Regions from separate parts of the Paenarthrobacter sp. YAF11_1 genome, predicted to be linked through region 3. Evidence: riboswitches for the same ligand, from Rfam matches in the RefSeq annotation. Region 3 holds a riboswitch; each other region holds the start of a gene.
The links. A riboswitch is a leader RNA that binds a small molecule or an ion and turns the genes downstream of it on or off. The one in region 3 is predicted to bind cyclic di-AMP.
Positions count from the first base shown of each region.

Region 1: another riboswitch for cyclic di-AMP. It lies ahead of AB4Y77_RS17055 (M23 family metallopeptidase); the one in region 3 lies ahead of AB4Y77_RS12470 (hypothetical protein).
Region 2: another riboswitch for cyclic di-AMP. It lies ahead of AB4Y77_RS14490 (hypothetical protein); the one in region 3 lies ahead of AB4Y77_RS12470 (hypothetical protein).

Region 1 is NZ_JBFRDF010000011.1:129,342-131,597, reverse strand. It holds gene AB4Y77_RS17060 (metal-dependent transcriptional regulator) at 1-617, shown strand, start outside; cyclic di-AMP (ydaO/yuaA leader) riboswitch at 812-1,041, shown strand; gene AB4Y77_RS17055 (M23 family metallopeptidase) at 1,048-1,878, shown strand; cyclic di-AMP (ydaO/yuaA leader) riboswitch at 2,025-2,185, shown strand; gene AB4Y77_RS17050 (C40 family peptidase) at 2,190-2,256, shown strand, end outside.
Region 2 is NZ_JBFRDF010000008.1:224,655-226,910, reverse strand. It holds gene AB4Y77_RS14490 (hypothetical protein) at 12-794, opposite strand; cyclic di-AMP (ydaO/yuaA leader) riboswitch at 798-966, opposite strand; gene AB4Y77_RS14485 (copper resistance CopC family protein) at 1,141-1,773, opposite strand; gene AB4Y77_RS14480 (NCS2 family permease) at 1,888-2,256, shown strand, end outside.
Region 3 is NZ_JBFRDF010000007.1:38,451-40,706, reverse strand. It holds gene AB4Y77_RS12470 (hypothetical protein) at 111-956, opposite strand; cyclic di-AMP (ydaO/yuaA leader) riboswitch at 962-1,123, opposite strand; gene AB4Y77_RS12465 (ATP-binding protein) at 1,256-2,256, opposite strand, start outside.

The sequences.
Region 1 (2,256 bases), on a different contig from region 3:
GGGCCCGCATCGCCGAGCGGCTGCGGCACTCCGGACCCACTGTTTCCCAGACCATCGGACGCATGGAGCGCGACGGCCTGGTGATTGTTTCCAACGACCGCCACCTGGAATTGACCGAGGTGGGGCGGAAGCGCGCCACCGAGGTCATGCGAAAGCACCGCCTCGCCGAGCGTCTCCTGGCTGATGTCATTGGCTTGGATTGGGCCTACGTCCACGACGAAGCATGTCGCTGGGAACACGTGATGAGCGAGCGTGTGGAGCGCCGGCTCTACGAACTCCTGGAACACCCCACCGAATCCCCGTATGGCAACCCCATCCCGGGCCTTGAAGCGCTCGGTGGACTTGCCAGCCAACCGTTCCCCCGCCTCGACGTCAACCTCCTGCAGGCCATGGACGGCTATGCGCCGAATTCCCGCGTGGCGGTCACCCGTTTGGCGGAGCCCATCCAGGTTGAGCCTGAACTCCTCACCCAGTTGGATGAGGGCGGTATCCGCCCCGGCGCGGCCGTCTCGCTGGAGCGTGTGGGAGAGTACATTTCCGTCCGGGTCCCCGGCATCGAGGGTGCACTGGAACTTCCGCCCGAGGTGGCGGCGCACGTCTTCGTCTCCGTCAGCTGACGCCCCCTTCCCTTCACGCGGTGTCATATCTCACTTTCGAGCTGTTGGCGCGCGTGTGACCTGCGGTTTTTCAGGATTAGTGATAAGGGACCGCCGCGCCATGCCTGTTCCTGTTGATAACGAATTTATTACTGCGGGGCTTAATCGCCTATAGTTATCTACTAGCGCTGATACCAAAGCGTTACCTGTTCCGGAGCCGAGCTCTGCCAGCGGAACAGGTGTGTCATCCACCACTGGCAGAGGCGGGGGAACCACAAGCGGCTGTCTAAAGAAGCAGCCTTGGGGTGAAGTCCGCAGCAGAAGTGCCCATTGACGCAAGTCCCTCCTGGGATACCTGTGTGCCGTGAGCGCTTCGTGCGGACCGGGTCTTTGAACTCTCTGACCCGAATCCGACAGCTAACTTCGCAGGCTTTTCAGAGAGGAACAGAGTTTGACAACGCAGAACGTCAGGGGCCGCCGCCGCGCGTCCGGCCCCGCTGCTGAGCTGCGGCCAGCCCGCGTCGTATCGGAGATCCGGCCACGCGACACCGAACGCCAGGTGCGTCGCCGTAAGAGCCCGTTGCGCCAGGTTGCCGACTTCGCCGCAGCCAGTGGCGTCGGGCAAAAGGCCGGAGTTGCGCTTGCCGCCACCGGACTTGCCCTGACTGTCGGTCTGCCGGCCACGAGCCCGGTCATGGCCACCTCGGAATCCGGCCAGACCGAGTCGGCCCTGGCCGTCACCGGTGGCAGCCAGCCCGAGGTTTCGGCCGCTGCATCAGCCAAGATCGATTTCAGCCGTGCCGCAGTAGCTACCGCAGCCGACCCCGACGGCAAGCTGAAGCAACTGCTCAGCGCGCAGTCCGCCGGCAGCATCCAGCGCGCCTCGTCCACAGGCACCATGGCCAGCCCCCTGGACACCCTGACGACGGCTTCCCCGTTCGGCTACCGCGTCAGCCCCCTCACGGGTGGTTCCGGCGACTTCCACCGCGGCCAGGACTTCGTGGCCCAGTGCGGCACCGCCGTCCATGCCGCGGCCAGTGGCAAGGTCACCTTTGCCGGATGGCACGAGTACGGCGGAGGCAACCGCGTTGTGGTAGACCACGGCAACGGCCTGGAGACCACGTACAACCACCTGTCGTCCTTCACCGTTAAAGTAGGCCAGACGGTAAGCCGCGGCGACACTGTGGCGCTGAGCGGCACCACGGGCGCCTCCACAGGCTGCCACCTCCACTTTGAAGTACAGGTCAACGGTGAAGTCGTTGACCCCATGGGCTGGCTCTAAGTACAGTTGATGGTTGTCTCTCGCATTCGTGACACACCCCGTGACCTGAATGTGACATTCGCGTTCAACTGTTGTACCGTACAAAGCGCATCGGCTTTTTAGGGGGCCGGTGCACTTGAGTGGATTGCCTAGCTCTGCCACCACTCGAGGTCCGTTCGCATAAATCGTCTGGCAGGGGCGGGGGAACCACTTCTGGTCTTCGCAAGAAGGCCTTGGGGTTAAGTCGCAAAGCTTCCTTGAAGCAGCGTGGCCGGATGACTCCCATCCGAATCCGACAGCTCACCTCGCAGGCATTGGGAGAGGCTACCTACGTGTCATCACGCACTACCCCTGCGCGCCACCGCGCTGAATCGGTTCGCACGAACCCCTTGAACACGC
Region 2 (2,256 bases), on a different contig from region 3:
AAGCGTGAGGCTTATGCGCCAGCGCGTACGTAGGTCAGGGGACCCGTAGCGGTCAACCAGCTGATCGGGTGGATGCCCGTCTGGTTGCCGTTGATGCCACCGCTGATGGCCTGGCCGTTGCCGATGAAGATGGCGACGTGGCCGGACTGAACGATCATGTCACCGGGCTGGGGGTCACTGACAACCTTGCCGTAGTTCATGAACTGCATGGGGCCGAGGTCACCAACGGGGATGCCTGCGGAGCCGAGCGCGCGCTCCACCATGGCGGTGCAGTCCTGCATGATGCCGATCTGGGCGTAAGCCGAGGCAACCATGGCAGCGTTGACGCCACCCACGGCCGGGGCAGCAGCGGGAGCAGGAGCAGCAGCGGCCGGAGCGGCAGCAGCAGCCTTGGCAACAGGAGCCGTTGCGGCGGCAGTGGTGACTGCTGCCTTCTTGGCGACGGGAGCCGGAGCAACCGGAGCAGGCTTCTCGATAACCGGAGCTGCTACGGAAGCAACAGCAGGGCGCTCGAAGTTGACGGTAGCCGTAGCCAGGGCGGTAACAACCTGGGTGGGAGCGTCGGCTGAAACGGTCTCAGCGACCGTGGCCGGGCTGGAATCCCGCTGAACCGGAGCTTCAGCAGCGTGAGCTGCAATGGAGCCGGTCAACACAAGGCCCGAGGCTGCTGCAATAACAGCTGCCTGGCGGCCAGCGCCGGAAGCGTTGCTGGCGACTGCCTTGGAGATGGAGATGAACGGATTAGGACGTACGCTGTCCGCCTTACGACGGCCGCGAAGAATGCGTGAAGACATGAAAGAGCCTCTCCCGATGCCTGCGAGGTTAGCTGTCGGATTCGGATGGGAGTCACCCGGCCACTATCCCCCGCTGTTCAGCGGAAGCTTCGTGACTTCACCCCAAGGCACGCTCGAAAGCGACCTAAAATGGGTTCCCCGTCTCTGCCGTAAGGTTTGTCTGCGAACGGATTCCGGACTGCGGCAGAGCTAGGCAATCAGGCCGGAAGTGCCCGTTACGTGGAACAGGCACAGGTACTACCGTACGCGATGATCACGCGGAAGTCACATTTAAGTAACGAGAAGCGCGCTTCCGGCGTGTCGCAGTAACCGTTTCGAGATCTTCGCAGCTACGTAGAAAACCCTGTTATTCCGCGGGAGAATCGCCATCTGAGTCGTTCGAAGCAGCGAGTTTTCTCCGCGCTGTAACAGCCAGAAAAATAACGAGACCGACAGCAACAACCGCCAAGCCCACAATGCTCCACGGGAAGGGCTGGGAGGCATCCGCGGCTGGCTCGCTGTTACCGGTTCCCGGCGCCCCGGTCCCCGCCGTCGGTACTGCTGCTGAAGGTGCTGAAGCGGACGGCGAGACTGCCGCCGAGCCGTTGGCCGCCGTCGCGCTTCCTACGGTGGCCGTGAAGGTAAAGGTGCCCTCAATGGGGTGGGAATCGCTGCTGACGACGCGCCAGACCACTGTGTATTCGCCGCCCGGGGCGCCTTCGCGCAGCTTCTGGACCGCCTGGTTGTCGATGATCTCAACGGGGCCGTCGGCCCAGTTTTCGCCACCTGCCGTGACCGTCACGCCGGAACCGATGGCAAGCGGTCGGTTGTTGAACGTGATGGAGACCGACGCCGGGACCTGCGTCACGGCGGTACCGTTGGCCGGCGTCGTGGATTCAGCGACGTCGTGGGCGGACGCGGGAGCCGCAGAAAACAGCAGGGCGGACGCGAAGGCAAGAGCAGCGACGACGGCGGCCAGAAGCGGGCGGATGGTACGCATGGGGCGGTTTCTCCTAGTGTTGGCTTCCTTACAGACTAGGCGAATCGTCCGGAGGGCCCGTACCGGACCGCTTAGGATTTGAGAGCACACTCCCCTCAATCCCCGGAGTCCTTCATGCTTAAACAAGGTTCTGCCGTAGACCGCTACTTCAAAATTACTGAACGTGGATCCACGTACTCGAGGGAAATTCGTGGCGGCTTCGCAACGTTCTTCGCCATGAGCTACATCGTGGTGCTGAACCCGCTGATTCTTTCCGGGGCGGATTCCAGTGGGGCCTCCCTCGGTTTCACGGCCGTCGCAGCCACCACGGCCTTCGTGGCGGGAATCCTGACCATCCTCATGGGCGCTTGGGCCAAGCACCCGTTCGCCGTGGCAACCGGCCTGGGCGTCAACGCCTTCGTTGCCGTCACTGTGGCCTCGCACCCGGAGCTCACCTGGCCGGACATGATGGGCCTCGTGGTGCTCTCCGGCGTCACCATGCTC
Region 3 (2,256 bases):
AACCATGGACGGCACCTGTGAAACGCGAAAACCGCGCCGTTTCCCGCCATCCGCTCCAGTGGGTACTGGTGCGAACGGCGGGAACCGGCGCGGTGATCAAGCAGTCTGGCTTAGTACCAGTTGTTTGCCAGGTGGAAGCCCAGGGCGGCCGACGGGGATCCGTAGCGTTCCTTGATGTAGTTCAGGCCCCACTTGATCTGGGTCTGGTAGTTGGTCTGCCAGTCAGCACCCGCAGTTGCCATTTTGGTAGCCGGCAGCGACTGGACAATACCGTAAGCGCCGCTGGAAGCGTTGGTGGCGGTGGTCTTCCAGTTGGATTCCTTCTCCCACAGGGTGTTCAGCGCAGTCATTTCGCTGGCGCTCCAGCCGTAGTTGCCAAGGATGCTGGCAGCGTAGGCCTTGGCGGCGGCGGGGTCGTCCACGGCCTTCGGGGCGGCGGCAGCAGCTGCAGCTTCGGCAGCGGCGGCGGCAGCAGCAGCGGCGTCGGCGGCTTGCTTGGCTGCAGCATCAGCGGCGGCCTTCTCCGCAGCGGCTTGGTCGGCTGCGGCCTTCTCGGCGGTTGCTTTTTCAGCAGCGGCTTGGTCCGCTGCGGCCTTCTCGGCGGCAGCCTTTTCGGCAGCGGCCTTGTCCACGGCAGCCCTGTCAGCGGCGCCCTTTGCGGCGGCTGCATCCAAGGAAGCGGAGATTTCAGCTGTCTTGTTGTTGCTAACCTGGGCATTCGCCTGGGTCTCTGCAACGCGGCTTACCTCGGGGAGGGTCAGGGCGGCGTTGGCAGCAGTACCGAGCGATGCAACGCCCAGCGCAGCGGCTACAACACCGGCAACAACCGACATGCGGTGGCCGGACTTACCCTGGCGGGCAGCGTTCTTGAGGACAGCCTGCGACTTGGTCAACGGTGCGTTGTGCTCATCGCGGTGACGCGCGGAAGGGCGCGTCTGATCATTGAATTCAGACATGTGTGATTACCTCTCAGCGCCTGCGGAGTTAGCTGTCGGGTTCGGATGAGGTCATCCGGCCGCGCATCACGCTGCGGCTTCACCCCAAGGGTCCGGCATAAATGCCTGGGCCCGGAGACTCTGGGTCCCCCGTCTCTGCCTCGGAGTAAGAACGGACTCCGGGAAGTGGCAGAGCTCGGCGCATCCCGGATGCGGGTCAGTTGGGGCGACCCACCCTTTCGACGGTACAGGAGGAATTCGCAGAAGTCACATTTAGGTAACAGAGATCACGGCGCCGGTGAGTCGCTTTGCTGACTTCGTTACATCTGTTCGTTGGCGACCGAAGGGAGTCGAAGGGCGAATTCCGTGCGCCCCGGCCGTGAGGTCACTTCCACGGTGCCGCCGTGCGCTTCCACGATGGATTCAACGATCGACAGGCCCAGTCCGGAGGTGCCCTCAGACCCCGATCTCGCGGCATCGGCGCGGGCAAAGCGGGAGAAGATCCGGCCCTGGAAATCCTCTGGAATGCCGGGCCCGTTGTCCGTCACGGTCACCACAGCGCTGCCATCGGCAGAGAGCATGACGCCGGTGACCACCGTGGTGCCGGAGTCGGTATGTTTGCGGGCATTGGAGAGAAGATTGGCAAGGACCTGGTGCAGCTGCGTAGCGTCACCCCGGACCGTGACGGGCTCATCAGGCAGTTGAAGTTGCCAGATGTGGTCCGGTGCCATGACTTTCTCATCGCTGACAGTTTCGATCACCAACTGGGTGAGGTCCACGTCCGTGACCTTGACCGGCTGGCCTTCATCCAGCCTGGCAAGGAGCAGCAGATCCTCCACCAGGGTGGTCATCCGTTCGGACTGGCTCTGGACGCGTGACAGCGACTTTCGGCCGTCATCGGTGAAGTTCTCGGTCATCCTCAGCAGCTCGGTGTAACCGCGGATGGCCGTCAGCGGCGTTCGGAGTTCGTGCGACGCGTCCGCGACGAACTGGCGCACTTTGGTCTCGCTTTCCTGGCGCGCTTCCAGGGCATTGGAGACGTTGTTCAGCATCTGGTTGAGGGCATGGCCAACGCTGCCGACTTCCGTTCCGGGATGGGCGGCCGACGGCGGTACGCGCACAGCAAGTGCCACCTCACCGGCGTCGAGAGGAAGGCGCGAAACTTTGGTGGCTACCTCGGAGAGCTGCTCCAACGGCCGCATGGTCCGCCGGATGATCACTGTTCCCGCGAGGCCGATGATGACCAGACCGCCCAGGGAAACCAGCACCATGGTCCACACCAGTGAGGCCTCGGCGCTTTGCTTGTCCGCGAGCGGCAGGC